DNA from 2 places in the Evansella cellulosilytica DSM 2522 genome. Region 2 is predicted to be linked to the other one. Evidence: a T-box and tRNA genes for the amino acid it is inferred to sense, from the RefSeq annotation. Region 2 holds a T-box; the other holds one or more tRNA genes.
The links. A T-box is a leader RNA that pairs with one kind of tRNA and senses whether it is charged. The one in region 2 lies ahead of ileS (isoleucine--tRNA ligase), so its partner is inferred to be a tRNA-Ile.
Positions count from the first base shown of each region.

Region 1 (15,766 bases), 2.0 Mb from region 2:
TAATTTGAAGAGGAGTGTAGAGTGTGAAAGATTATTTAGTAAAAGCTTTAGCATATGAAGGGACAGTGCGTGCTTATGCGATTCAATCAACAGAGATGGTCCGAGAAGCAGCAAGAAGGCATGACACATGGAGAACGGTAACAGCAGCTCTTGGTAGAGCGTTAACGGCAGGAACGATGATGGGAGCTATGCTTAAAGGAGAAGAAAAGCTAACTGTAAAAATAGAAGGAACTGGTCCAGCTAGTCCGATTATCATTGATGCGAATGCAAAAGGTGAAGCGAGAGGCTATGTTTCTAATCCCCACGTTGATCCCGACAGAAAGCCATCGGGAAAATTAAATGTTTCTGCAGCAGTTGGTGAGCAAGGTTCTTTATCTGTTGTGAAGGATTTAGGAATGAAAGAGAATTTCACAGGGAGTGTACCGCTTATATCTGGTGAGCTAGCTGAGGACTTCACTTATTACTTTGCTTCTTCTGAACAGACACCATCCTCTGTTGCGTTAGGCGTTATCGTAGGAAAAGATGATTTAGTTTTGTCAGCTGGAGGATTTATCCTGCAAATGATGCCAGGAGTAAAAGAAAAAACGATTGACGAAATTGAAGCGAGATTGAAGGAAGTACCTCCAGTATCTCAGCTAATTGAAGATGGATTATCTCCTGAAGAGATCTTATACTTTTTACTCGGAGAAAAGAATGTAAAAATTTTAGAAAACATCCCTGTTGCTTTTCAATGTCATTGCTCAAAGGAAAGGATCGCACAAGCGATTTTAGGTCTTGGTGAGGACGAAGTAAAAGGAATGATTGCTGAAGATAAGGGAGCTGTTACAGAGTGTCATTTCTGTAACGAAACATATACATTCACCGAGGAAGAACTTCAAGTCATATTAGATGAAATAATTGAAAGAAAATGATTGACGACTATTTCTATTTTTTGCTATATTAAAAACAAGAAAACCAACCGACATACTCGGTATTTAAGGGGAGGAACAAATAATGGCAAAAGTAGTCAATTCAATTACAGAACTTATAGGTGAAACTCCGTTAGTAAAGTTACAGCGTTTAGTATCTGAAAATCATGCAGATGTATATTTAAAGCTTGAATTTATGAATCCTGGAAGTAGTGTTAAAGACAGAATTGCGCTTTCCATGATTGAAGACGCAGAGGATAAAGGGATTTTAAAGCCTGGAGATACAATTGTTGAACCGACAAGTGGTAATACAGGAATCGGTTTAGCAATGGTTGCTGCAGCAAAGGGCTACCGCACTTTAATCGTGATGCCGGAAACGATGAGTTTAGAGCGTCGTAACCTGCTTCGTGCATATGGTGCAGAGCTTGTTCTCACTCCAGGGCCAGACGGAATGGGTGGAGCGATTCAAAAAGCGAGAGAGCTACAGAGAGAACATGGTTATTTCATGCCACAGCAATTTGAAAATGAAGCAAATCCGAAAATCCATCGTGAAACGACTGGTAAGGAACTACTAGAGCAAGTTGGAGACCAGTTAGATGCTTTCGTTTCTGGAATTGGAACAGGCGGTACGATTACTGGAGCTGGACAATTATTAAAAGAGAAATTCCCAGAGCTACATGTCGTTGCGGTTGAGCCAAGTGACTCACCAGTTTTATCTGGTGGAGCGAAAGGACCACATAAAATACAAGGAATTGGTGCGGGGTTTGTTCCTGATATATTGAACACGGAAATTTATGATGAGGTCGTTACTGTATCTACTGAGCAAGCTTTTGAATATGCACGTAGAGCAGCGAGAGAAGAGGGAATTTTAGGTGGAATTTCTTCTGGAGCTGCGATTTATAGTGCCCTTCAAGTAGCTGAAAAGCTAGGAAAAGGGAAAAAGGTAGTTGCTGTGATCCCAAGTAATGGTGAGCGCTACTTAAGTACACCACTTTATCAGTTTGAAGAAGAATAATAAAACTTTTATAAGCAATTAAAGTTATGGATGAGCCCACTATAAAACTTGTAGTGGGCTTTTTTGAAAAGATAAGATTTCAACAGATAAAAGTATCATAAAACGTGATCCGTTGCACCACACTACATCCAACAGTATAATAGTGGAGATAAAGGTACCATTAATAATGGTTTCAAAAGGTGGGGTGTTTTGATGTGCACGAAAAAAATAGCCATTGGTAATAAATTACCTTTAGCTTCCGTTACGAATAATTGGTTTATAACATATACTGCTTTAGTTGAAAAAGAAGAAAATCATGTTTTACTAGAGAGTGGAAGAGGTGGCCGCTACTCCATTATAGGCATGAAGCCGTGGGCGATTATTAAAGGGAAAAATAAAGAGATGACGATTGAAACAAAGGATGGAACTGAAATGAAGAAAGGTCCTTTACTTGAATCGTTAAGAGAATGGCTAAGTTTTTATGAAATAGAAACAAATGATGACTTACCTGACTTTCAAGGTGGCATTATTGGGCAGTTTAGTTATGATTTAATTCGAGAAATTGAAAGGTTGCCTGAGGATACGGAAGATGACTTAGGAACATACGATGTTCATTTTATGGCATTTGATGATATCGTTGTTATTGACCATATGGAAGAAATGATATGGTTTATTACGTTAACCGATTATAAACAAACTGGTGAATGTCGATTAAAACATATGGAAGAACTTTGGCGGAATGATTCTGGGAGCGCGAAACCTTGGTACCACCAGTTTCAATCTAAACCGACAGTTGAGGAACGGTCTTTTACTGAGGATAAATTTATTGAAGCGGTGGAAAAGACGCGAAATTATATAGCAGCTGGCGATGTCTTTCAAGTTAACTTATCTGTAAGAGAAACGAGACAGTTAGAAACACATCCGCTTCACATATATGATTGCTTGAGAAAAATTAACCCGTCTCCATATATGGGATATTTTCATACACCAGAATTGCAATTAGTCGGAGGTTCACCAGAACTTTTAGTAAAAGTAAGTGGAGATGAGGTAAGTACGCGTCCGATTGCAGGAACCCGTTCAAGGGGCAAAAATGAAGAAGAAGATCAGGCGCTTGCGAATACGTTAATTAATAATGAAAAGGAAAGAGCGGAGCACGTGATGCTTGTCGATCTTGAAAGAAATGATATTGGACGAGTATGTAAATATGGTACTGTTGAAGTAAATGAGTTAATGGTCATTGAAAAATACTCCCATGTGATGCATATTGTTTCAAATGTAAGGGGAAAAAAAGCAGACCAATATGACTTAATGGACGTCATTGCAGCTACTTTCCCTGGAGGAACGATTACCGGAGCACCGAAAATTAGAACGATGGAAATTATTGAAGAGCTAGAGCCCGTTCGACGAGGCGTTTATACCGGATCACTTGGTTGGATTGGCTTTAACGGGGATATGGAGCTAAATATTACAATTAGGACTATGGTCGCAAAATCAGGTAAAGTACACGTTCAAGCAGGAGCAGGTATTGTCATAGACTCCAATCCTATGGCAGAATATAAGGAATCATTAAAAAAAGCAAAAGCGTTATGGAAAGCAAAAGAGCTGAGTGAAGAAGAGCAAAAACAAAAATTAGTTTAGCTGAGGAGGAGAAAAAATGATTTTAATGATTGATAACTATGATTCTTTTACGTACAACCTTGTACAATATTTAGGTGAAATGGGTCAAGAACTAATAGTGAAAAGAAATGATCAAATAACAATTGAAGAAATTGAAGAATTAAACCCTAAGTACATTATGGTTTCACCTGGTCCGTGTACCCCTAATGAAGCAGGTATTAGTTTAAAAGTAATCGAGCATTTTGCTGGTAAAATTCCTATTTTTGGCGTTTGTCTTGGCCATCAATCTATCGCCCAAGTATTTGGCGGCGATGTCATTAGAGCAGAGCGCTTAATGCACGGGAAAACGTCAGAAATGTACCATAATGGGGAAACCATCTTCAAGAATATACCAAGCCCATTTACAGCAACAAGGTATCACTCCCTAATCGTGAAGAAAGAAACGCTTCCTGATTGCTTTGACATTACTGCAGAAACAAAAGAGGGAGAAATTATGGCTATTAGGCATAAAGAATTGCCTATAGAAGGAGTACAATTTCACCCAGAGTCAATTATGACAGGGGAAGGGAAAGTGTTATTAAATAATTTTTTAGATCATCATAAGGAGTTTGAGAAGCAATGTACCTCTATATGAATGGTTCTATTATAAATAAAGAAGACGCGTCTATTTCCCCTTTTGACCACGGTTTTTTATACGGTTTAGGGTTATTTGAAACGTTTCGAACATATGATGGTCATCCGTTTTTATTGGATGACCATTTTCATCGTTTACAAGAAAGCGCCGATGAAATGGGCATTATCCTACCTACTTATAAGCGGGAAAAAGTAGAAGGTGTTATTCGCGATTTACTAGAGGCAAATCAATTAAAAGACGGTTACTTTCGTTGGAATATTTCCGCCGGTGAAGAGGAAATTGGGTTAACAACAACACCGTATTCTGCTCCGAATACGATCGTATTTGTAAAACCGTTACCTGCACAGCAGGCCGCTGAGAAAAACGGGCAACTATTATCGCAAAGAAGGAATTCTCCGGAAGGAAAGTATCGGCTAAAATCACATCATTATTTAAATAATATATATGGTAAGCGCGAGACAGGTAATAACCCTCATACGGAAGGGATATTTTTGACAGAAGATGGTTTTGTAAGTGAAGGAGTCGTTTCTAATGTATTCTGGACTAAAAATAAAACAGTTTATACTCCTGACCGAGAATGTGGTGCATTGGATGGCATTACGAAACAATTTGTTGCAGCAATTGCAAATAAATGTGGTATTAATGTAATAGAAGGGAAATTTAAGAAAGAAGCCTTGTTAGAAGCTGATGAAGTATTCGTTACAAACTCCATTCAAGAAATAGTCCCAATAAAGGAAATTGGTGACGCTGTTTATAAAGGAATGAAAGGTGAAGTTTATCATTTTTTACATAACAACTACAAAAAACATACATCAACTGTTTTTTCTAGAGAGGAAGTTAAAGGAGGCTAGTGGATGACTTTTAATAAAGTAATGGAATGGCAAGGATATCGACTAGATTTTAATACAAAGACTTATGTAATGGGTATTTTAAATGTAACCCCCGACTCTTTTTCCGATGGTGGAAAGTATGGAGAAGAGTCATTTGCAGTAAAACATGCTTTATCAATGATAGAAACTGGAGCGGATATTATTGATGTTGGGGGAGAGTCTACACGACCTGGTGCAAGCAAAGTAGCAGAAGAAGAGGAATTACGCCGTGTGCTTGACCCAATTAAAGCAGTCAGCGAAGTGGTACAAGTTCCAATCTCTATTGATACATACAAAGCATCTGTTGCAGAAAAAGCCATTCAGGCTGGTGCAAGTATCATCAATGATGTTTGGGGAGCAAAGGCAGATGATAACATGGCAGCTGTTGCTGCTCATTATGATGTTCCGATTATACTTACGCACAACCGCGAGAAAGCCGATTACAACAACTTTATAGAAGACGTCATTAGAGACTTAGAGGAGAGTATTTCATTATGTCTGAATGCTGGTGTATCTGATAGCAAAATCATACTCGATCCTGGAGTCGGTTTTGCAAAAACGTATGAGCAAAATGTACTTGTGATGCGTCATCTAGAGAAAATCTCTGAAATGGGATATCCAGTATTGTTAGGTACATCAAGAAAATCGTTAATTGCGAAAACGTTGGACTTGCCTGTTAATGAACGCGTCGAAGGTACTGGTGCAACAGTGTGTTTAGGGATAACAAAAGGGACAAATATCGTAAGGGTACATGACGTGCTAGAGATGAGTAGAATGGTAAAAATGATGGATGTTATGATTGGGAAAGCACAATTGCCAAACGTATAAAGGAGAGCAAATCATGGACAAAATTTATGTTAATGGAATGGACTTTTATGGCTACCATGGTGTTTTTGCCGAGGAAAATAAGTTAGGCCAAAGATTTTTTGTCGACGTTGTAATGGAGGTAAATACGAGAGAAGCTGGAATTACAGATGATTTAAATAAAACGGTTAATTATGGAGAAGTTTATAAAATTACTAAAAATATAATGGAAGGGCAAGCTGTAAATTTAGTTGAATCACTTGCCGAACGTATTTCACATGCAGTCTTATTAAGTTTTCCAATGGTTCATGCGGTAGTGGTGAAGGTCGTCAAACCGAACCCACCTATTCAAGGTCATTATGAATCCGTTGCTGTTGAAATAAGAAGGGAAAGATAACGTTGAAAAAGGATAATGAACATGTGGCCTATCTTTCATTAGGATCAAATATAGAAAGTCGCTATGATTACTTAACATTCGCCTTGAAAAAACTACGGGAAAACCCTAACATCACTATTGTAAAACAGTCATCTATTTATGAAACAGAACCTATTGGTGTAATAAACCAAGCAGCTTTTTTAAATATGGCTGTTAAAATATCAACGAGTTATTCACCTTCAAGCCTATTAATCGCGCTTCAAAAAATTGAGCAGCAAGGAAATAGAACACGTGATCGAAGGTGGGGACCAAGGACAATTGATCTTGACATTTTGCTTTTTAACAAAGAAAATATAAACTTGGAACATTTACAAATACCTCATCCACGAATGTATGAACGAGCATTTGTATTGGTTCCACTTTTTGAAATAGAACCAAGTATTGTATTTAACAATGGGAAAACCATTGCATCATATATTGATCAATTAACGGACAAAGAAGGTGTACGCCAATGGAAGATTTCATCTGGGGCAGGAGAATCAGAGCATTCCGAAAGCTAAAAGGTTTTACTCAGGAGGAATTCGCTCGACAACTTAGTATATCTGTATCTGTATTGGGCGAAATTGAGCGCGGTAGTAGAGTACCGTCAGATGAATTGCTAGTGAGTGTCACCGAAGTTTTGAACGTTACGCTTGAAGAATTAAAATCGATTAAATGAAAAGTGAGGTGAATGTCATTGTTAAAAATCGGGGACATTGAAATGAAGAATCAAGTCGTTCTTGCACCAATGGCTGGTGTATGCAATCCAGCGTTTCGATTAATTGCAAAAGAGTTTGGAACTGGACTTGTTTGTGCTGAAATGGTCAGTGACAAAGCAATCCTTCATAAAAATCAAAGATCATTAAAAATGTTATACGTTGATGATAGAGAGAAACCATTAAGCCTACAAATTTTTGGTGGTGATAAAGATACTTTAGTAGAAGCAGCAAAAGTCGTTGATAAGCAAACGAATGCAGACATCATCGATATTAATATGGGATGCCCAGTACCAAAAATTACGAGCTGTGATGCAGGGGCGCGTTGGTTGTTAAACCCGGATAAAATTTATGAAATGGTATCCTACGTTGTCGATGCTGTCGATAAACCTGTTACGGTAAAAATGCGTATCGGTTGGGATGAAGAACATATATTTGCTATTGAAAATGCCGAAGCGGTAGAGCGTGCAGGTGGTAAAGCTGTTGCTGTCCACGGTCGTACGAGAGTGCAGATGTATGAAGGAGAAGCAAATTGGGATATCATTAGAGATGTTAAGAATGCTGTTAATATCCCTGTTATTGGTAATGGAGATATTAAAACACCAGAGGATGCTAAGCGTATGATCGATACGACAGGTGTTGACGGAGTCATGATCGGCCGTGCTGCTTTAGGAAACCCTTGGATGTTGTATCGTACTATTCATTATTTGCAAACAGGTGAGAATAAACCTGAACCTAGTGATAAAGAAAAGATGGACGTATGTATTCTCCATATGGATCGTTTAGTATCGCTTAAAGGTGAAGTAGTAGCTGTACGTGAAATGCGTAAGCATGCAGCTTGGTATATAAAAGGGATGAAGGGGTCGTCTACACTACGTAATGCAATTAATAGTGTAACGAAAAGAGATGACATGGCAGCTGTATTAAACGATTTTGTTGAGAATCAACAAGAAACCCCCGCTGTCGCAGGCCGTTGATTTGACAACATCTATGAAGTTTCCTATAATACCTTTCAGACAAACAAACTGCCAGTCAAAGAAACTGGCAGTTTTGTTGTTTGATTTTGATTGTTTCAGTTAAGTATTAATAATATACATAATGTCGTTTAAAATTTTTCATGAGTTAAAATAAATATGTTTTACAGGAGATGGTAAGGGTGAGTCAAGAACTAGAACTTAATGATCAGTTGAAGGTGAGACGAGAAAAGCTTAAAGATATGTTAGATCTCGGTATTGATCCATTTGGGCAACGTTTTGAACGTACACATTCAGCTCAAGACTTAAAGGAGCTTTATGAGGAAGAGTCAAAAGAAGAATTAGAGGAAAAAGCGATTGAGGTAACATTAGCTGGTAGAGTGATGACAAAGCGTGGAAAAGGGAAGGCTGGCTTTGCACATATTCAAGATTTAACAGGACAAATTCAGTTATATGTGAGAAAAGATCAGGTCGGAGAAGATCAATACGATATTTTTAACCGAATAGATATTGGTGATTTAGTAGGTGTTACAGGAGAAGTATTTAAAACGAAGGTTGGGGAGCTTTCAATTAAAGTGAAAGATTTTCAAATCTTAACGAAAGCTTTAAGACCACTACCTGATAAATATCATGGATTAAAGGATGTTGAACAACGCTATCGTCAGCGCTACGTAGATTTAATTGTTAATCCAGAGGTTCGTGAAACATTTATTTTAAGAAGTAAAATTCTTCAATCGATGAGAAGGTATTTAGACAATCAAGGGTATTTAGAGGTAGAGACACCTACAATGCATGCTATTGCTGGGGGAGCTTCTGCACGTCCTTTCGTAACACATCATAATGCTTTAGATATGACGCTCTACATGCGAATTGCTATTGAATTGCATTTAAAACGACTTATCGTTGGTGGGTTAGAAAAAGTATATGAAATAGGTAGAGTGTTTAGAAATGAAGGTATTTCTACTCGCCATAACCCAGAGTTTACAATGATAGAGTTATATGAAGCTTACGCTGATTATAATGACATAATGGAATTAACAGAAAACTTAATTGCTCATATTGCTGAAGAAGTGCTAGGTACAACAACTGTCAACTACAATGGTGTAGATGTAGACTTAAAACCTAGATGGAAACGAGTTCACATGGTAGATGCAATTAAAGAATATACAGGTGTTGATTTCTGGGAAGAAATGACAGATGAAGAAGCGCGTGCGTTAGCGAAGGAGCATAACGTCCCTGTCAAAGATACAATGAAATATGGACACGTAGTAAATGAATTCTTTGAAACATTTGTAGAGGAAAAATTAGTACAACCTACATTTATATATGGTCACCCTGTAGATATTTCACCACTCGCGAAGAAAAACGCAGACGATGAAAGATTTACAGATCGCTTTGAATTGTTTATTGTAGCGCGCGAACATGCCAATGCATTTACAGAACTCAATGACCCAATCGATCAACGGGAGCGTTTTGAGGCACAACTAGTCGAGCGTGAGCAAGGTGATGATGAAGCGCATATGATGGATGAAGATTTCGTTGAGGCGTTAGAATATGGTATGCCTCCTACAGGTGGATTAGGAATAGGTATTGACCGTTTAGTTATGCTATTAACTAATTCTCAATCTATTAGAGATGTGCTCCTATTCCCGCAAATGCGTCATCGAGATGCTGAAGACTAGGATAGGTTGATTCATAAGCTTGATTTTGTTCTTGAATTCATCTGCAACCAATAGAGCTACAGAAAAAACATGTAAGTAATTTTTATTTAGTTTCTATTTGATGATAATTGTATTAGAGCAAGGAACGTTCAATAGCTTAGGGTCCACTCCATAATAAATTCTTTTATTGCTAGTGTGTATATATTTTGGGGATGGACAGAATGAGCATTCTTCTGTAACTGTATGTAATTACTAAACACTTTCATTTAATGTCAAAAATGATGTAGTCCTAAACATCATTTTTAATGAGTGAAGTTAATGAAGAACATGACAAGATTAATAAAAAAAATTAGTGCTGCACGAGGTCGCTTTTTATGTCTAAAAAAACTGCTTGTAAAAGAATATCTTTTTAAGCAGTTTTTTGTTTAATTTTTTTTGAAGCAGGGAATGCTCTTTTTGTAGAAGAATATTAAATTATTTCATTACATATTTGTTTAGCTAGCTTGTAATTGTTGTTTCATTACCTAAGCAAATACAAATTATTTAACAGTGTAATTTTTTTATAAAAAAGGGTTGCATCGATTTTATTATCGTGGTATATTATTTTTTGTCGCTGAAAACAACACGAGATGATTCAAAAAAGATTATCAAAAAGTGTTGACAACAAATCAGCTAAATGTTATATTAATTAAGTCGCTGTCAAACGACAATTCATGACAGTGGAGAACAATTAAAAGATATTTTGACCTTTGAAAACTAAACAAAAAGCCAAGCGAAGTGGGATAGACACATTAATCGTTTATACGATTGATGAAAGGATATCCCGTCAATAAGATTTAAAAATTAGCCAAAATTTGGCTTGATGTCAGAGACATCGAACTCAACAATTTTTTGGAGAGTTTGATCCTGGCTCAGGACGAACGCTGGCGGCGTGCCTAATACATGCAAGTCGAGCGGATCAAATAAGAGCTTGCTCTTATGAGATCAGCGGCGGACGGGTGAGTAACACGTGGGCAACCTGCCTTACAGACTGGGATAACTCCGGGAAACCGAAGCTAATACCGGATGATCAACGGAACCGCATGGTTCTATTGTAAAAGTTGGGAGTAATCCTAACACTGTGAGATGGGCCCGCGGCGCATTAGCTAGTTGGTGAGGTAATGGCTTACCAAGGCAACGATGCGTAGCCGACCTGAGAGGGTGATCGGCCACACTGGAACTGAGACACGGTCCAGACTCCTACGGGAGGCAGCAGTAGGGAATCATCCGCAATGGGCGAAAGCCTGACGGTGCAACGCCGCGTGAACGATGAAGGTCTTCGGATTGTAAAGTTCTGTTGTTAGGGAAGAACAAGTGCCATTCAAATAGGTTGGCACCTTGACGGTACCTAACCAGAAAGCCCCGGCTAACTACGTGCCAGCAGCCGCGGTAATACGTAGGGGGCAAGCGTTGTCCGGAATTATTGGGCGTAAAGCGCGCGCAGGCGGTCTCTTAAGTCTGATGTGAAAGCCCACGGCTCAACCGTGGAGGGTCATTGGAAACTGGGGGACTTGAGTGTAGGAGAGGAAAGTGGAATTCCACGTGTAGCGGTGAAATGCGTAGATATGTGGAGGAACACCAGTGGCGAAGGCGACTTTCTGGCCTACAACTGACGCTGAGGCGCGAAAGCGTGGGGAGCAAACAGGATTAGATACCCTGGTAGTCCACGCCGTAAACGATGAGTGCTAGGTGTTAGGGGTTTCGATACCCTTAGTGCCGCAGTTAACACATTAAGCACTCCGCCTGGGGAGTACGGCCGCAAGGCTGAAACTCAAAGGAATTGACGGGGGCCCGCACAAGCAGTGGAGCATGTGGTTTAATTCGAAGCAACGCGAAGAACCTTACCAGGTCTTGACATCCTCTGACACTCCTAGAGATAGGACGTTCCCCTTCGGGGGACAGAGTGACAGGTGGTGCATGGTTGTCGTCAGCTCGTGTCGTGAGATGTTGGGTTAAGTCCCGCAACGAGCGCAACCCTTGATCTTAGTTGCCAGCATTCAGTTGGGCACTCTAAGGTGACTGCCGGTGACAAACCGGAGGAAGGTGGGGATGACGTCAAATCATCATGCCCCTTATGACCTGGGCTACACACGTGCTACAATGGGTGGTACAAAGGGCAGCAAAGCCGCGAGGCCGAGCGAATCCCATAAAGCCACTCTCAGTTCGGATTGCAGGCTGCAACTCGCCTGCATGAAGCCGGAATTGCTAGTAATCGCGGATCAGCATGCCGCGGTGAATACGTTCCCGGGCCTTGTACACACCGCCCGTCACACCACGAGAGTTTGTAACACCCGAAGTCGGTGAGGTAACCTTTTGGAGCCAGCCGCCGAAGGTGGGACAGATGATTGGGGTGAAGTCGTAACAAGGTATCCCTACCGGAAGGTGGGGATGGATCACCTCCTTTCTAAGGAGCAGTTATTTTCTACAACAACTGTAGAAACATAAAGCTCATTACTTTCGAACTTCGCTTTGGACTTTTTGTTTAGTTTTGAGAGATTATACTCTCTGTATAAGTTATTAACTTAATAAATAGTATCTTATTTGTATATTCTTATACCCCTTTGTAGGGGCCTGTAGCTCAGCTGGTTAGAGCGCACGCCTGATAAGCGTGAGGTCGGTGGTTCGAGTCCACTCAGGCCCACCATAATAAAGGATTTGGGGCCTTAGCTCAGCTGGGAGAGCGCCTGCCTTGCACGCAGGAGGTCAGCGGTTCGATCCCGCTAGGCTCCACCAATTTATTAACGTAGTTTTAAGAACATAACGAATAGGGTTTTTAACTATGTTTGTCCTTTGAAAACTAGATAACAAAAACTGATTTAAATGATCACCAGTAGATATCAATAGAAGTCTATTCTTCTAACGAAATCAACTGTGTGTCTTAGTTAAGGCGAATGTAAGACGCCACACTTTTTAGTGGTTAAGCTAGAAAGGGCGCACGGTGAATGCCTTGGCACTAGGAGCCGATGAAGGACGGGACGAACACCGATATGCTTCGGGGAGCTGTAAGTAAGCTTTGATCCGGAGATTTCCGAATGGGGGAACCCACCATCCGTAATGGGATGGTATCCATACCTGAATACATAGGGTATGAGAAGGCAGACCTGGGGAACTGAAACATCTTAGTACCCAGAGGAAGAGAAAGCAAATGCGATTTCCTGAGTAGCGGCGAGCGAAACGGAATTAGCCCAAACCAAGAGGCTTGCCTCTTGGGGTTGTAGGACACTCCATACGGAGTTACAAAGAAACAGCGTAGGTGAAGCGATCTGGAAAGGTCTGCGAGACAAGGTAACAGCCCTGTAGCCGAAACGTTGTTTCCTCCGGAGTGTATCCTGAGTACGGCGGGACACGTGAAACCCCGTCGGAATCCGGGAGGACCATCTCCCAAGGCTAAATACTCCCTAGTGACCGATAGTGAACCAGTACCGTGAGGGAAAGGTGAAAAGCACCCCGGGAGGGGAGTGAAATAGATCCTGAAACCGTGTGCCTACAAGTAGTTGGAGCCCGTTAATGGGTGACAGCGTGCCTTTTGTAGAATGAACCGGCGAGTTACGATAACGTGCGAGGTTAAGTTGAAGAGACGGAGCCGCAGCGAAAGCGAGTCTGAATAGGGCGCCATAGTACGTTGTTGTAGACCCGAAACCGTGTGATCTACCCATGTCCAGGGTGAAGTCCAGGTAACACTGGATGGAGGCCCGAACCCACGCACGTTGAAAAGTGCGGGGATGAGGTGTGGGTAGGGGTGAAATGCCAATCGAACACGGAAATAGCTGGTTCTCCCCGAAATAGCTTTAGGGCTAGCCTCGAGGTGAGAGTATTGGAGGTAGAGCACTGATTGGACTAGGGGTCCCCACAGGATTACCGAATTCAGTCAAACTCCGAATGCCATTTACTTATCCTCGGGAGTCAGACTGCGAGTGCTAAGATCCGTAGTCAAGAGGGAAACAGCCCAGACCATCAGCTAAGGTCCCAAAGTATACGTTAAGTGGAGAAGGATGTGGAGTTGCTTAGACAACCAGGATGTTGGCTTAGAAGCAGCCACCATTGAAAGAGTGCGTAATAGCTCACTGGTCGAGTGACTCTGCGCCGAAAATGTACCGGGGCTAAACGTATCACCGAAGCTATGGATTGTCCTTACGGACAGTGGTAGGGGAGCGTTCCAAGGGCGTTGAAGCATGACCGGAAGGACATGTGGAGCGCTTGGAAGTGAGAATGCCGGTATGAGTAGCGAAAAGAGGGGTGAGAATCCCCTCCGTCGAAAGCCTAAGGTTTCCTGAGGAAGGCTCGTCCGCTCAGGGTAAGTCGGGACCTAAGCCGAGGCCGAAAGGCGTAGGCGATGGCAAACAGGTTGAAATTCCTGTACCACCACGTCACCGTTTGAGCAACGGGGGGACGCAGGAAGGTAGGGTAAGCGCACTGATGGATATGTGCGTCGAAGCAGTGAGGCTGACAAGTAGGCAAATCCGCTTGTCATAAGGCTGAGCTGTGATCGCGAGGGAAATTATAGTACCGAAGTTCCTGATCCTACACTGCCAAGAAAAGCCTCTAGCGAGGTGACTGGTGCCCGTACCGCAAACCGACACAGGTAGGCGGGAAGAGAATTCTAAGACGCGCGGGAGAACTCTCGTTAAGGAACTCGGCAAAATGACCCCGTAACTTCGGGAGAAGGGGTGCTCTATTAGGGTGTATGCCCGAGAGAGCCGCAGTGAATAGGCCCAAACGACTGTTTATCAAAAACACAGGTCTCTGCCAAGCCGTAAGGCGAAGTATAGGGGCTGACACCTGCCCGGTGCTGGAAGGTTAAGAGGAGGGGTTATCCTTCGGGAGAAGCTCTGAATTGAAGCCCCAGTAAACGGCGGCCGTAACTATAACGGTCCTAAGGTAGCGAAATTCCTTGTCGGGTAAGTTCCGACCCGCACGAAAGGTGCAACGATTTGGGCACTGTCTCAACGAGAGACCCGGTGAAATTATATTACCTGTGAAGATGCAGGTTACCTGCGACAGGACGGAAAGACCCCATGGAGCTTTACTGTAGCTTGATATTGGATTTTGGTACAACTTGTACAGGATAGGTAGGAGCCTTGGAAGCCGGAGCGCTAGCTTCGGTGGAGGCGTCGGTGGGATACTACCCTGGTTGTACTGGAATTCTAACCTCGGTCCGTAATCCGGATCAGGGACAGTGTCAGGTGGGCAGTTTGACTGGGGCGGTCGCCTCCTAAAAAGTAACGGAGGCGCCCAAAGGTTCCCTCAGAATGGTTGGAAATCATTCGTAGAGTGCAAAGGCATAAGGGAGCTTGACTGCGAGACATACAGGTCGAGCAGGGACGAAAGTCGGGCTTAGTGATCCGGCGGCACCGTATGGAAGGGCCGTCGCTCAACGGATAAAAGCTACCCTGGGGATAACAGGCTAATCTCCCCCAAGAGTCCACATCGACGGGGAGGTTTGGCACCTCGATGTCGGCTCATCGCATCCTGGGGCTGAAGTAGGTCCCAAGGGTTGGGCTGTTCGCCCATTAAAGCGGTACGCGAGCTGGGTTCAGAACGTCGTGAGACAGTTCGGTCCCTATCCGTCGCAGGCGTAGGAAATTTGAGAGGAGCTGTCCTTAGTACGAGAGGACCGGGATGGACACACCGCTGGTGTACCAGTTGTTCCGCCAGGAGCATAGCTGGGTAGCTACGTGTGGAAGGGATAAGTGCTGAAAGCATCTAAGCATGAAGCCCCCCTCAAGATGAGATTTCCCATCACGTAAGTGAGTAAGATCCCTCAGAGATGATGAGGTTGATAGGTCTCATGTGGAAGCATGGCGACATGTGAAGCTGAGAGATACTAATCGATCGAGGGCTTAACCAAACTTTATTAAGACGATCATTTAATCAGATAATGTTATCTAGTTTTGAGAGGATAAACTCTCATAAAAAGTCCAGTGACGATAGCGGAGAGGTCACACCCGTTCCCATGCCGAACACGGTAGTTAAGCTCTCCAGCGCCGATGATAGTTGGGGGTTTCCCCCTGTGAAAGTAGGACGTTGCTGGGCAGGTAAATGGAGGATTAGCTCAGCTGGGAGAGCACCTGCCTTACAAGCAGGGGGTCGGCGGTTCGATCCCGTCATCCTCCACCATTTATGCTGGCCTAGCTC
Region 1 covers NC_014829.1:90,954-106,719, forward strand. Annotated here, with positions in the region: gene hslO (Hsp33 family molecular chaperone HslO) at 24-911, shown strand; gene cysK (cysteine synthase A) at 994-1,923, shown strand; gene BCELL_RS00400 (anthranilate synthase component I family protein) at 2,116-3,540, shown strand; gene pabA (aminodeoxychorismate/anthranilate synthase component II) at 3,557-4,153, shown strand; gene pabC (aminodeoxychorismate lyase) at 4,138-5,004, shown strand; gene folP (dihydropteroate synthase) at 5,008-5,850, shown strand; gene folB (dihydroneopterin aldolase) at 5,864-6,223, shown strand; gene folK (2-amino-4-hydroxy-6-hydroxymethyldihydropteridine diphosphokinase) at 6,226-6,762, shown strand; gene BCELL_RS21905 (helix-turn-helix domain-containing protein) at 6,714-6,920, shown strand; gene dusB (tRNA dihydrouridine synthase DusB) at 6,939-7,934, shown strand; gene lysS (lysine--tRNA ligase) at 8,114-9,613, shown strand; rRNA gene BCELL_RS00445 (16S ribosomal RNA) at 10,481-12,035, shown strand; tRNA gene BCELL_RS00450 (tRNA-Ile) at 12,199-12,275, shown strand; tRNA gene BCELL_RS00455 (tRNA-Ala) at 12,289-12,364, shown strand; rRNA gene BCELL_RS00460 (23S ribosomal RNA) at 12,547-15,479, shown strand; rRNA gene rrf (5S ribosomal RNA) at 15,549-15,664, shown strand; tRNA gene BCELL_RS00470 (tRNA-Val) at 15,673-15,748, shown strand; tRNA gene BCELL_RS00475 (tRNA-Thr) at 15,754-15,766, shown strand, end outside.
Region 1: it has a tRNA-Ile gene. The T-box ahead of ileS (isoleucine--tRNA ligase) is inferred to sense a tRNA for this amino acid. The anticodon was not compared.

Region 2 (15,766 bases):
AGATCCAATTTATGTGATGGATCAAATTAGTGATGATAAACAAAAGGACATTCAATGGATTGAAGAGATTGCGTTAAAAGAAGCAATGATTCGCTTAAATGACAGGGAAAAAATGATACTTGATATGCGCTTTTTCCAAGGGAAAACGCAAATGGAGGTTGCCGATGAAATCGGTATTTCCCAAGCACAAGTTTCCAGACTAGAAAAGGCTGCCATTCAACAAATGAATAAACATGCTAAAGAATAAAACGCACGGGTGTCCTAAAAGATAAGTAGTTCTGGCAATGACCTACATAAGCCAGGAATTGCAGAGGTCACTCGTATAGAGGGGGACTTAAAAGGTATAATCAACCTTTTGAGTCCCCCTCCTTTTTACGTATAAAAAGACAATTTTCCTACCGAAGATAGCTAGTTAAAAGATTTTATTATTAGTGATATAAGTTGAACAAGTTATGCATACAATGTATCGAATAAAGGGGAGGGGTCTAGTATGTTAAAAATATCTGATATTCAAGCGAAGGATATTGTCAATCTCGCAGATGGCCGTTTACTAGGACATATTACTGACTTGGATATTAATTTAGAATCTGGGAAAGTAGATGCTTTAATTATTGGTGGAGGTAAGATGATGGGGTTATTTAATCGTGGAGATCAAGAGATCATTGTTCCTTGGAAAAATGTCGTTAAAATAGGTTCTGATGTTGTTCTTGTACGGCATCATCCTGGTGGCGCGAGCGATTCAGATGATGATTAGAAACCTCCTTCATATGCGGAGGTTTTGTTTTTTTACCCAAAATACGACGTTATTCTAAAAAAAATGATAATGTCTCACTGATTAATCATTGCTTGATGAGCAAAGATTCTTTATGATATTAGTATGAAATAAATGTTTAGTTTGGAAGGAGTCTCGCTCGTGTCAGTACAAGAGAATCTAAATAGAATTCATCAAGTTGTGAAAGATGCTTGTAAAAAGGAGAATAGAGACTATAACTGTGTTAACATAATAGCAGTTACAAAGTACGTATCTATTGAACGAGCAAAAGATGCTTTAGCTTCTGGTATTCAGCATATAGGTGAAAATCGTGTAGAAGAAGCTCTTAAGAAATGGGAAGTGCTTGGAGAAAAAGGGACATGGCATTTTATTGGGAGTTTACAATCAAAAAAAGTAAAGAAAATGATTCATCAATTTGATTATATCCATTCATTAGATCGTTTATCTCTTGCGAAAGAAATAGACAAGCGTACACCTGAAGGGGAAACGATGAAGTGCTTCGTTCAAGTAAATGTATCAGGAGAGGAAACGAAATCAGGAATTAAACCTGAAGAAACAATTTCTTTTATTCATGATTTATCAAAGTATAAAGCAATTGAGGTTGTAGGTTTAATGACTATGGCCCCAATTGTAGAGAATGCAGAAGAAGTTCGACCATATTTTCGACAATTGAGAGAATTGAAGGAAAAGATAGAGAAGTTGAAATTATCTCATGCACCGTGTCATGAGTTATCGATGGGAATGTCTAATGATTTTGCCATTGCAGTTGAAGAGGGAGCAACCTTTATTCGTATAGGAACTGCTTTAGTAGGGAAGGAAGAGTAAAGAATAGAGAGGTGAAATACTGTGAGTTTAAAGCAGACTTTTAAGAAGTTCTTTGAGCTTGAAGATGAATATGAGGATACCGTCGAGCATAGTGGAGATATTGAGCCTACATACCCTCAACGGCACGAGAAAGAAAAAAAGAATGTAGTGAGTTTAACGAGCATACAAAACCAAGCAAAAGTAATGCTTATTGAACCTCATAGCTATGACGAGGTTCAAGAAATTGCGGACCATTTAAAAAATAGAAAATCAGTTGTTATTAATTTACAACGATTACCGCACGAACAAGGAAAACGAGTAGTCGATTTCATTAGTGGCACAGTATATGCTATTGGTGGCGATATTCAGAAGCTCGGGTCTAACATATTTCTTTGTACACCTGATAACGTAGACGTATCTGGATCTATATCAGAGATGCTTCAAGATTAGTACAGAAAGGTGGATTTAATTTTATGATAGTTTTACTTCACGATGTAATACAGCGTATATTTACGATTTACTTTTTCCTATGTATTATTTATGTGTTTATGTCTTGGGTTCCAAATGCTAGGGAGTCATCGATAGGAAGAATTATTGGGAAATTGGTGGAGCCATATTTTGCTCCATTTAGAAAAATCATTCCCCCGATTGGTATGATTGATATTTCTCCACTTATTGCAATTTTTGCATTGAATTTCGCTAGAGATGGCGTTACGTTCTTATTTAGTCTATTTGTTTAAAAAAGAGATTGTGTATAGAGATTGTGTAAAATTTTTAATGGAGTTGTTTATTGCATGAGTGTTTATCAACACTTTCGAAAGGACGAACACGCCTTTGTAGACCAAGTAATGGAGTGGAAGGAGACAGCAATTGAACAATACCGTTCAAAGTTGACCGACTTTCTTGATCCACGTCAACAATACATTGTTCAATCCTTGGTAGGCCAAAATGATGAGGTTGCAGTATCCTTCTACGGAGGTTATAAGGAAGCAGAGAGAAAAAGGTGCCTAATATATCCGCACTATGTGGAGCCAGTAACAGAGGATTACGACATTGCTCTATACGAGCTCTTATATCCAACAAAGTTTGTTCAAATAGAGCATAGGGAAATATTAGGTGCCTTAATGAATGTTGGTTTAAAGCGAGAGAAATTTGGCGACATTCTTAATTCTGCTGAACGGTTTCAAATTGTACTAGCAAAGGAAGTAGCTGAATTTGTTAGTTGGAATTTAAAATCTGTAGGAAAGGCGAGAGTAAGCTTACAAGTGGTTCCTATCGAGGAAAGTATTAGTGTAACGAAGGAATATTCTTATTTGCACATCACTGCATCATCCCTGAGACTCGATACAATTGTGGCTGAAGTATACAAACTGTCTAGGTCAAAGGTTAAACCTATGATAGAAAATGGATACATAAAGGTTAATTGGAAGGTAATAGAGGATCCGAGCTTTTCACTTCAAATAAAAGATGTATTATCTGTAAGAGGGAAAGGCCGATGTGAAATAGTCTCGAATGAAGGACAGACAAAGAAAAATAAGTTTCGTCTATCTGTTGCATTCCCAAAATGATTTGTCGTGATTAAAGGAATTAGAGTACTGTTTGTCGAAAATATGTATTATAATAGAAGAAACGTTGTAATTAAAACATAATTGGAGGTGGCCTGTTATGCCGTTAACGCCGCTAGATATTCATAATAAGGAATTTTCTCGAGGATTTCGTGGCTATGATGAGGATGAAGTAAACGAGTTTTTAGACCAAGTGATCAAAGACTATGAGATTGTTATACGAGAGAAAAAGGAACTATTTGATAGAGTTTCTGAGTTAGAGGATAAGCTTAGTCATTTTTCTAATATTGAAAGTACGTTAAATAGATCCATTTTAATTGCCCAGGAAACAGCTGAGGAAGTAAAACGTAATGCTGAAAAAGAGGCAAAATTAATCATTAAAGAATCTGAGAAAAATGCAGATAGAATTGTAAATGAAGCATTAAGTAAATCAAGAAAAGTAGCATTGGAAATTGAAGAGTTGAAAAAACAAGCTTCGGTTTACCGAACACGGTTTAAAATGCTACTTGAAGCCCAACTTGAAATGCTCAGCACAGAGGATTGGGATGATATTAGTAAGTTAGATGCGGAATTTGAATTAAATAAAGAATCATAACTTGACGCTTGAATTGAACTTATCATATACTTTAATAAGATTTTATGAGTAAAAAACTCAAATATGATTGAATCATTATTTTTTTGGAGAAGATAATAATAAGTGATAACGAAGATAGGGACAGTACATATGAAGTACTAGGCAAAGCGAGTCAGGGTTGGTGGGAGCCTGACACTAGATTCATTTGGAAGATCACCCTTGAGTTGCATACCGAACGGAATAATGTTCTTAGTAGACTATGCCGGCTAATGACCGTTAAACGATTACTAAGTGAATATAACAGTGTTATATTTATTAGGGTGGTAACGCGGGTATCCTTCTCGTCCCTTTGTGGATGAGGAGGTTTTTTATTTGCTAAAAAACGTAAGCAACCGTTGCTCATAGAAATGAAAGTTTTATAAGAATGAAAGGCTGTTTTGTTTTCAGCTTGGTGAAACGAAAGGTGGCGACTTCAGCGGGAGTAGCAAGTGCTGAAGAACCTTCGGTGTGGGGCTGCTCATTGTATTGAGTGATTGGAAAAGGTAATTATCGACCTTTTCGAGTCTCTCTAGAAGCCTTGCCCGCGGAAAGCGCCGCCTGTAGTGCAGTCAAGCATATGAATATACTTAAAAACAACAATCTATGCGAAAAGAGCTAAATGAAAATAGGAGGATTAGCATGATGGATTATAAAGATACCTTACTAATGCCGAAAACAGATTTCCCTATGCGTGGAAATCTCCCAAATCGAGAGCCACAAATGCAGGAAGATTGGGATAGTAATAAGTTATACGAGAAAGTTCAAAAACGTACGGAAGGAAGACCGCTTTTTATATTACATGACGGCCCCCCTTATGCAAACGGAGATATTCATATGGGGCATGCATTAAATAAAATTTTAAAAGATTTTATCGTAAGGTATAAGTCAATGACAGGCTTTCATGCTCCATATGTTCCAGGTTGGGATACTCACGGTTTGCCAATTGAGACCGCTCTAACAAAAAAAGGGAAAGTTGACCGTAAAAAATTAACAATTGCTGAATTTCGTGAAAAATGTGAAGAGTATGCTTTGAAGCAAATCGATAATCAGCGTGAACAATTTAAAAGATTAGGTGTACGAGGTGATTGGGAAAATCCGTATGTAACACTTGATCATGGCTATGAAGCGCAACAAATTAAAGTTTTCGGTGAAATGGCTAAAAAAGGATATATTTACAAAGGGAAAAAACCAGTATATTGGTCACCGTCTTCTGAATCAGCTTTAGCAGAAGCGGAAATTGAATATCACGATAAACGCTCTCCATCTATTTATGTTGCTTTTGATGTTGTGGATGGGAAAGATGTTCTAGATGGAGATGAAAAATATGTAATCTGGACAACAACACCTTGGACTATCCCTGCAAACTTAGGTATTTCCGTTCATCCTGATTTAGATTATGTTGTTGTAAAAGTCGATGGGAATAAGTTTATCGTTGCTCAAGGACTTTTAGAACAGTTAGAGACAGAGCTTGAATGGCAAGACTATGAAATTTTAAAAACAGTTAAGGGAATAAAATTAGAAAATACAGTTGCTAAACATCCTTTTTATGATCGTTCATCTCTAGTGATGGTTGGAGAACATGTAACATTAGAAGCCGGTACCGGATGTGTTCATACCGCTCCAGGACACGGGGAAGATGACTTTATTGTTGGTCAAAAGTATGGTCTTGATGTACTATGCCCAGTAGATGATAAAGGGGTTATGACAGAGGAAGCACCGATGTTTGAAGGTTTATTTTATGATGAAGCTAATAAACCGATTACAGAAAAACTAAAAGAAGTAGGTGCGTTACTACATTTGTCATTTATGACACACTCTTATCCACATGATTGGAGAACAAAAAAACCAGTAATGTATAGAGCTACTGCACAATGGTTTGCATCTATTAAAGATTTCCGTGAAGATTTATTAAAGGAAATCAATGAAGTAAATTGGGTACCTCACTGGGGGGAAACGAGACTATATAACATGGTAAGAGATCGTGGAGATTGGTGTATCTCACGCCAAAGAGCTTGGGGCGTTCCTATTCCGGTATTCTACGGTGAAAATAATGAGCCTATCATTACAGATGAGACAATTGAACATGTTTCTAATTTATTCCGTAAACACGGGTCTAATATATGGTTTGAATGGGATACGATTGACTTACTACCCGAAGGCTTTAAATCCGAACATAGTCCGAATGGTACTTTTACAAAAGAAACAGATATTATGGACGTATGGTTTGACTCTGGATCATCTCATCAATCAGTACTAGAAGAGAGAGCAGAATTACAACGACCAGCAGACATGTATTTAGAAGGGTCAGACCAGTATCGTGGATGGTTTAACTCATCATTATCTACTGCAGTCGCTGTAACAGGAAAAGCGCCATATAAAACTGTTTTAAGTCACGGCTTTACGCTAGACGGTGAAGGGCGTAAAATGAGTAAGTCAGTTGGTAATGTTGTTGTCCCAGATAAAGTAATGAAGCAATTAGGTGCAGACATATTACGTCTTTGGGTATCTTCTGTTGATTATCAAGCCGACGTAAGAGTATCTGATAATATTTTAAAACAAGTTGCTGAAGTGTATAGAAAGATTCGTAATACGTTCCGATTTATGCTCGGTAATATCCACGACTTTAATCCAGAAACGGATAAAGTTAATTTTGAAGATATGTCTGAGCTTGATCAATATATGATCGTGAAGCTAAACCAATTAGTAAAAGATGTTAGAAATAGTTACGAAGAATTTCAATTTGGATCAGTTTATAATAAAGTGCACAATTTTTGTACGATTGAGCTTAGCTCATTTTATATGGACCTTGCAAAAGATACACTATATATTCAACATGCCAGTCATCCAGACAGACGTGGTATACAAACGGTTATGTATGAGACGCTAGTAGCTTTAACAAAGCTAATGTCACCAATCTTATCCCATACGACAGATGAGGTTTGGAAGCATATCCCTGGCGTGACTACTGAGAGTGTACAATTAACGGATATTCCTGAAGTGAAGGAATATCATGTTTCTGACCATTTAGTAGAAAAATGGGACCACTTCATGGAATTACGTGATGATGTACTAAAAGCACTAGAAGAAGCTCGTAATGAAAAAGGTATAAAAAAGAGTCTGGAAGCTGCATTAGCCATTTATGCAGATGAAAAGGATCAAGAATTATTAGCTAATATTCCATCGTTGAATAAATTATTTATCACTTCTACAGCTACTGTGTCTCAAAAAAGTGATGCCCCATCAGAAGCGAAGGAATACAATTACTTGAAAATCGTAGTTGATTTTGCTGAAGGGGAAAAATGTGAACGGTGCTGGGTAGTAACACCATCAAGAGGAAAGCATGAAGATCACCCGGGCCTTTGTGATAGCTGCACAGATATTGTATTAAACCACTACACATAATCAATCGTGTAGAGACTATTATAATTTTTTTGTTTCCAGTGTGGATAGTGGGAGAGATCACTGCATGTCGAAGATGGTAGTGTGCTCTCCAACTCTGCATAAAGTTGGGCGTTTAAAACAATGCCTTCGCTGGGCACATAAAGTCATTCTCAAAAGAGAGTGGCTTTTTTATTTGTTATGGTTGGACTTTTTGTTAGATTCGGTTGCACCAATGAGATAATGTCATAGGAGTAATAATAGGGGCGATAAGATCTTAGCTGTCAAAATTAAGATGTGTCGTACGAAGGCAATGACACACGAAAGAGAAGAAGAATGAAAATAAGGTGTATCATACGAAGGCAATGACACACGAAAGAGAAGAAGAATGAAAATAAGATGTGTCGTACAAAGGCAATGACACACGAGAAAGAAGAAGAATGAAAATAAGATGTGTCATACAAAGGCAATGACACACGAGAGAGAAGAAGAATGAAAATAATATGCATCATAGAAAGGCAATGACACACGAGAAAGAAGAAGAATAAAAATAAGATGTATCATACGAAGGCAATGACACACGAGAAAGAAGAAGAATGAAAATAAGATGTATCATACAAAGGCAATGACACACGAGAAAGAAGAAGAATGAAAATAAGATGTGTCGTACAAAGGCAATGACACACGAGAAAGAAGAAAAATGAAAATAAGATGATTGCACCACCAAAAATAGATACGAAATTTTAACGATAACCCGATTATAGGAAAGCAATACGAAATGTTCCTCATAATGTTGTTAATAAATAAATTGTTTGTAGCATATCACTATGCTAAAATGCATGAGTACGATTAAATTAGTTATAGTATAATTCTCTTGGAGGAACAGATGGTATATTACTTAATTGCAATCATTATCATTATTGTCGATCAATTAACAAAGTTGCTTGTTATTTCTAATATGGAATTAAGGCAAAGTATTCCTATTATTGAAGGTTTTTTATATTTGACATCTCATCGAAATCCAGGGGCTGCATTCGGTATATTACCTGGACAAATGTGGTTATTCTATATTGTAACTGCCATAGTAGTAGGTTTTATCATTTATTACATACAAACAAAGGTCGAAAATAATAAATGGCTTGGTATATCGTTAGGGCTCATATTAGGAGGGGCTATAGGAAACTTTATAGATAGGGTAATATATGGTGAAGTAGTAGATTTTATAGATGTTTTTATTTTTTCTTACAATTATCCAATTTTTAATGTTGCTGATTGTGCATTAGTAATTGGCTTTATATTCGTTATTTTTATTATTTATTTAGAAGATAAAAAGCAAGGGAAGGTAAATTAAACATGGAACTATATGAAATAACATCAGAGGAAAATGGAGTAAGAATAGACAAATTTATTTCCGATCATTTTCCACAGTGGTCAAGAACAATTATTCAACAGTGGATTGTCGATAATCATATTCAAGTAAATGGGACTCCTATTAAAAGTAAATACAAGGTCAAGGCTGGGGATCATATTGAGATCCGTGAACCAGATCCAATCCCGCTAGAAATACCAGCAGAAAACCTTAACCTGGATATAATTTATGAAGACGGAGATGTACTCGTAGTAAATAAACCGAGAGGGATGGTTGTTCATCCAGCCCCAGGTCACTACACAGGGACTTTAGTAAATGGTTTGATGTATCATTGTCATGATTTATCAGGCATAAATGGGGTAATGCGACCAGGGATAGTGCATAGAATTGACAAAGACACTTCTGGATTATTAATGGTAGCTAAAAATGATCGTGCCCATGAATCTCTTGTGAACCAACTGAAAAACAAAGAAACAAAGCGACGCTATTATGCAATAGTATCTGGAATTATTCCGCATGATAAAGGAACGATTGACGCACCTATCGGAAGAAATCCTGAAGATCGTCAAAGTATGATGGTTACCGAAAAAAATAGTCGTGATGCAGTTACCCATTTTCAAGTAGTTGAAAGGTTTTATAGACATACACTAGTCTCTTGTGAACTTGAAACAGGGCGAACACATCAAATTAGAGTCCACTTGAAGTATATCGGGTTCCCAATCGTCGGAGATCCGAAGTATGGTCCAAGAAAAAAACAAAAATTCCCGATAGAAGGACAAGCGTTACATGCTGAGCTACTAGGTTTTCAACATCCATCAACTAACGAATTAAAAACATTTCAAGTACCAATGCCACATGACATGGAAACGGTTTTAACGGAAATTAAAAAAATTGAGCGTTGACAAACTACGACATGAATGACATAATTACAGAAGAATTTAATAACGGATTACCTTTAATAGCAGTCCAGTGAGGCTGAAAAGGGACAGACATTTCCTAGGGGAAGTGTACCTAATTTACGTATGTCTACGTATTTTTACCCTCTTACTGCTAAGTAAGAGGGTTTTTTATGCCATAAATACATAAGGAATCCTTGTTAATAAAATGATGCCACTTTGAAAAGAGGGATTTAAATGACGAAGAGAATTATGGATGAGCAAGCAGTAAGAAGAGCATTAACAAGAATTGCACACGAAATTATTGAACGGAACAAAGGCATTCAACACTGTTTAATAGTAGGTATTAAAACAAGAGGAATATACTTAGCAGAGCGTCTGGCTAAAAGAATTGAAGAAATTGAAGGTGAACCAATTGGTGTTGGTGAAGTTGATATCACACTATACCGAGATGATTTAACAAAGAAAACAATAAATGAAGATCCAGAGTTAAAAGGGACAAATATTTCAGTTGATATAACGAATAAGACAGTTATTCTTGTAGATGATGTTTTATACACTGGTAGAACTGTAAGAGCGGCTCTCGATGCTTTAATCGATTTAGGAAGGCCATCTCAAATTCAACTAGCTGTTCTTATTGATAGAGGACACCGAGAGCTACCTATTCGTCCAGATTTTGTTGGGAAGAATGTACCGACATCAAACTCTGAAGTAGTAGAAGCAAACTTACATGAAGTAGATGGTAAAGACGAAGTAATGATAAAACAAAAGGCTTCCCATTAAAGTAGTCCTGCGAGACTAAGAAGGGGTATTCTCTTCTCCTATATGTGAATACTATTACACCTAGTACTCATACTAGATATAGCGAATTACCTCATTAAGGAGTTTTTTGAATGATCAACTCTATTAGAGGAGGAACAGAAAATGAATGAACAAAGAACCGTAGGAATAAAAGAAGTACCGCGTTTTGATCGTTGGTTAATATTAAGTATTCAGCACTTGTTTGCGATGTTTGGTGCAACTATTCTTGTACCAACCATTGTTGAAATTAGCCCAGCTGTTGCTCTTGTATCAAGTGGTTTAGGAACTTTAGCCTACTTGATTGTAACGAGAGGACAAATACCAGCTTATTTAGGATCGTCCTTTGCTTTTATTAACCCAATGATAGCTGCGATTACCATTGGTGGAATTGAAGGCATGCTAGTAGGAAGTTTTGTAGCTGGTCTCGTATATGGGGTAGTAGCATTAGTTATAAAAGCAGGTGGCGTCCGGTGGCTGATGAACTTATTGCCACCAATCGTAGTAGGACCTGTCATTATGGTTATCGGACTAGGCTTAGCCCCTGTAGCGCTTGAAATGGCAATGTATCTTCCAGAAACAATTGGAACGCCTGAACCAATATGGGATGGAACGTTATTTACGATAGCATTGTTGACCCTTTTAATTACAGTAGTAGGAGCAATATTTTTTAGAGGGTTCTTTGGACTAATTCCAATTCTAATCGGGATTGTTGGTGGATATATCATTTCTCTCTTTTTTGGAATGATAGATACTTCTCCTATTAGAGACGCAGCGTGGTTTGCAGTACCAGAATTTTATATTCCATTTGTGACATTTACACCTAGCTTTTCATGGGCAATCATTGCAATTATGGTTCCAGTTGCAGTAGTAACACTATCTGAGCATATCGGAGACCAAATGGTACTAAGTAAAGTTGTTGGTAAAAATTTTGTTGAGAAGCCAGGTTTACATCGTTCTATATTCGGGGATGGAGTAGCAACAATCATTAGCTCGTTCTTAGGAGGACCACCGAATACAACATACGGAGAAAATATAGGTGTTGTAGCAATTACGAGAGTTTTTAGTGTTTTTGTCATAGGTGGCGCAGCAGTCATTGCAATCGCTTTTGGTTTTATCGGTAAAGTTTCTGCAATCATACAAACAATTCCATCGGCAGTGATGGGTGGGGTATCCATTTTATTATTCGGTATTATCGCATCAAGCGGGTTAAGAATGCTAATTGATAATAAGATCAATATTGGTGAAAAAAGAAATTTGATTATATCATCGGTTATTTTAGTCCTTGGTATCGGTGGTGGTGTTATTCACATTACCGACGAGATTGAGATCCCAGGTATGGCGTTAGCAGCTATTGTCGGAATCATTTTGAATTTAGTTATTCCAGGAAGACCACACATAAAAAAATCTGAGGAAATGTTTCAAAGCTTAAATGTAAAAATGGATAAAGAAAAACAATAGCATCATCCTTTAAAAAAGTCCTGTGAGGCTTTCAAGGGTGGCACATAAGAAGTTCTTAAAAAAGGACCTCTTACACTGTGTGTTAAGCACAGTGGTTTGTGAGCACCCACGATTAACGTTAGGGTGCTTTCAATTTACCCTAACACTCCAAAACAGTTAACTATTCTTATAAGGAGAGGGTACCATGAAACAATTACGAACTTTAGAAGACCTATCTTTAGAGCAGTTAGAAGCAATTTTGTATAAAGCAAATCAAATGGAGACTGCGTTATTTAAGCAAGGGGATACACCAATATCTGTCGCAAACTTATTTTTTGAACCTAGTACTCGTACAAAATGTAGTTTTGAAATGGCTCAAAAAGAATTAGGACTACATTCACTTCAGTTTGATGTTGGATCATCTAGTGTTCAAAAAGGAGAGACACTATACGATACGATTAAAACGCTCGAAACAATTGGTTGTAAAGCAGTCGTTGTTAGACATCCAGAAAAAGCTTACTATGACGAATTAGACAACATCTCGATTCCGATTATTAACGCTGGAGACGGAGCTGGTGATCATCCAACCCAGTCATTATTAGACTTATTAACGATTCAACAAGAGTTTGTTATTTTTCAAGGTGTTCATGTCGTTATATGTGGAGATATTCGTCATAGTAGAGTGGCAAGAACGAATGCAAATATTCTTCGAAAGCTTGGAGCAAAAGTTTCATTTGCAGGTCCTGAGGATTGGATGGATGAAAGCATTACTCAAGGAAATGTCATTTCTATGGATGATGCGGTAAAATCAGCTGATGTCATGATGATGTTACGTATTCAAACAGAAAGACATGGAGATGCAGGCGGTTGGTCGAAAAAGGATTATCATGATCAATTTGGACTAACAGTGGATAGAGAAAAAATGATGAGAAATCATGCAATTATTATGCACCCTGCACCAGTGAACAGAGATGTAGAGTTAGCTAGTGAGCTCGTTGAATGTACTAGATCTAGAATTTTCAAGCAAATGAGAAATGGTGTCCTTGTTAGAAAAGCAGTTTTAGCTTACGTCTTAGATTTAATGGAGGTAAAAACATATGAACGTGCTATATAAAAATGGGTATACATTTAATGATAAAGGAGAGAGAGAAAACCTCTCCTTACATATCAACACAGAAACTGGAAAGATTGAAAAGATTTTTCATGAAGAAGTAAACGTATCGGGATTTGATGATGTAATAGATGTTAATGGCATGCTTATCACACCAGGGTTCGTTGACTTACACGTCCACTTAAGAGAGCCAGGTGGTGAAAAAAAAGAAACAATTGAAACAGGAACGATGGCAGCTGCAAGAGGTGGATTTACTACAATAGCAGCGATGCCAAATACACGACCTGTTCCAGACACACCTGAACATTTTCGAGATATTCATCAAGCAATGAAAGATAAAGGCCACGTCCGTGTATTACCTTATGCTTCCATTACAGAACGACAATTGGGTAAGACGCTTACGGATATGAAAACATTAACAGATCTTGGCGCTTTCGCTTTCACAGATGACGGTGTTGGTGTACAAGAAGCTGGGAAAATGTATGAAGCGATGGTGTTAGCTGCAAAAGTAAACAAAGCGATTGTTGCTCACTGTGAGGATAATAGTCTTTTATATGGTGGAGCAGTCCATGAAGGTGAATTTTCAAAGGAGCATGGGGTTCCAGGCATATTATCAGCAGCAGAATCCGTACATATTGCTCGAGATGTCCTGTTAGCAGAAGCTGCAGGTGCTCATTATCACGTTTGTCATGTAAGTACGAAGGAATCTGTACGAGTAATTAGAGATGCAAAACGTGCAGGTATTAAAGTAACGGCTGAAGTCACGCCACACCATTTGATTTTGTGTGAAGATGATATTCCTAGTAAAGATACAAATTATAAAATGAATCCCCCACTACGTAGTAAGCAAGATAAAGAAGCACTAATAGAAGGACTACTAGATGGCACAATTGATTTTATTGCAACCGATCACGCACCTCATACCGCAGAGGAAAAAGCACTGGCTATTGAGGAAGCACCTTTTGGAATTGTCGGTTTAGAAATAGCATTTCCACTTTTATATACGAAACTAGTTAAAACAGGTATTTGCCAATTACATGAACTCATTCAATGGTTGACAGAAAAGCCTGCAGATGCATTTAATTTACCGTATGGGCGATTACAAGAAGGGAACGTCGCGGACTTTACAATTATTAATGTGGATCTGACAGATAAGGTAAATGTAGATCAGTTTTTATCGAAAGGGAAAAATACACCATTTGCAAATGAGGTGTTAACAGCCTGGCCGATTCAAACAGTAGTATCAGGAAAGACAGCATGGAAAAACGAGGAGGTCACGTCATGAAGAGATTATTAGTATTAGAAAATGGAGAAGTCCTTGAAGGAAATGGGATTGGCAGTGATAAAGAAAAAGATGGAGAAGTTGTTTTCAATACAGGGATGACTGGCTATCAAGAAGTAATGTCTGATCCTTCTTACTGTGGCCAAATTGTAACAATGACGTATCCACTTATTGGGAACTATGGAATAAACCGCGACGACTTTGAAAGCATCATTCCAAATATACACGGGTTAATTGTAAAAGAAGCTTCAGCGTATCCTAGTCATTTTCGTTCAAATCTTTCTCTAGATGAATGGTTAAAGCACTTTGATATTCCTGGTATTGAAGGGATTGATACACGGAAGCTAACGAGAATGATTCGAGAAAATGGTACGTTGAAAGGGCGGATTTGTGCTGCCGATGTCAATGTTGAGGAAGTCGTTTCTCATTTAAAAGAGATCCCATTTCCAACAGATCAAGTTTCTCGGGTATCAACAAAAACTAGGTTCGTTAACCCTGGAACAAAAGAGCGTGTAGTCCTCATCGATTATGGAGTAAAAAAAGGAATTGTTAAAAACCTTGTAGCGGAAGGTTATGAAGTAATGGTAGTGCCTCATAATACAACCGCGGAAGAAATTAGACTTTTTCAACCGGATGGTATTGTGTTAAGTAACGGCCCTGGCGATCCAAAGGACGTAAAAGAATGTATTGAAACAGTGAGACAATTAATTGGAGAAGTACCAATTTTCGGTATTTGCCTAGGACACCAGTTATTGGCGCTAGCTTGTGGAGCTGAAACAGTAAAAATGAAGTTCGGACATCGTGGAAGCAATCATCCAGTAAAAGATCTACGAACAGGTCAAATTGCAATTACAGCTCAAAACCATGGGTATACTGTTCATCCTGACAGCTTATCGGGGACAAAGTTAGAAGTAACTCATGTTAACGTTAATGACGGTTCAATCGAAGGGATTCGCCATACGGAAGAGTTAGCATTTAGTGTGCAATATCATCCAGAGGCTTCACCAGGTCCTGAAGATGCACAGGATTTATTTAAAGAATTTCGAGAGATGCTTGATTCATCTAGAAAGGGGATTACCCATGCCTAAACGTACTGACATAAAAAAAATATTAGTTATAGGATCAGGTCCAATTATTATTGGACAAGCAGCGGAGTTTGATTATGCAGGAACACAAGCTTGTCAAGCATTAATGGAAGAAGGTTATGAAGTTATTTTAATTAACTCAAACCCTGCTACTATCATGACGGATGAATCTGTTGCAGATCGTGTGTATATTGAGCCATTAACTGTAGATTTTGTAAGCCGTGTTATTCGCCAAGAGCAGCCTGATGGTATTTTAGCGACATTAGGTGGTCAGACAGGCCTTAACCTCGCAGTCGAGTTATCTGAATCGGGCATTCTTGATGAGTATGGGGTTGAGCTGTTAGGAACAAACTTAGAAGCGATTCAAAAGGCAGAAGATCGTGAAATGTTCAGGTCTCTAATGAATGAACTAAATGAACCTGTACCACCAAGTGATATTGTTCAATCATTAGATGGAGCAATGAAATTTGTTGAAGAAATCGGCTATCCTGTTATCGTTCGCCCTGCGTACACGCTAGGTGGAACTGGTGGTGGGCTCGTTTATAATGAGGAACAGTTAAGAGAGATCGTATTAGGTGGCTTACATCAGAGTCCAGTTAATCAATGTTTAATAGAGAAGAGTATTGCAGGATTTAAAGAAATTGAATATGAAG
Region 2 covers NC_014829.1:2,776,081-2,791,846, reverse strand. Annotated here, with positions in the region: gene sigG (RNA polymerase sporulation sigma factor SigG) at 1-247, shown strand, start outside; gene BCELL_RS12795 (YlmC/YmxH family sporulation protein) at 491-754, shown strand; gene BCELL_RS12790 (YggS family pyridoxal phosphate-dependent enzyme) at 914-1,597, shown strand; gene BCELL_RS12785 (cell division protein SepF) at 1,619-2,026, shown strand; gene BCELL_RS12780 (YggT family protein) at 2,050-2,316, shown strand; gene BCELL_RS12775 (YlmH family RNA-binding protein) at 2,371-3,144, shown strand; gene BCELL_RS12770 (DivIVA domain-containing protein) at 3,242-3,736, shown strand; T-box leader at 3,839-4,067, shown strand; gene ileS (isoleucine--tRNA ligase) at 4,397-7,156, shown strand; gene lspA (signal peptidase II) at 8,019-8,483, shown strand; gene BCELL_RS12755 (RluA family pseudouridine synthase) at 8,486-9,403, shown strand; gene pyrR (bifunctional pyr operon transcriptional regulator/uracil phosphoribosyltransferase PyrR) at 9,635-10,180, shown strand; gene BCELL_RS12745 (solute carrier family 23 protein) at 10,322-11,656, shown strand; gene BCELL_RS12740 (aspartate carbamoyltransferase catalytic subunit) at 11,841-12,749, shown strand; gene BCELL_RS12735 (dihydroorotase) at 12,733-14,031, shown strand; gene carA (glutamine-hydrolyzing carbamoyl-phosphate synthase small subunit) at 14,028-15,116, shown strand; gene carB (carbamoyl-phosphate synthase large subunit) at 15,109-15,766, shown strand, end outside.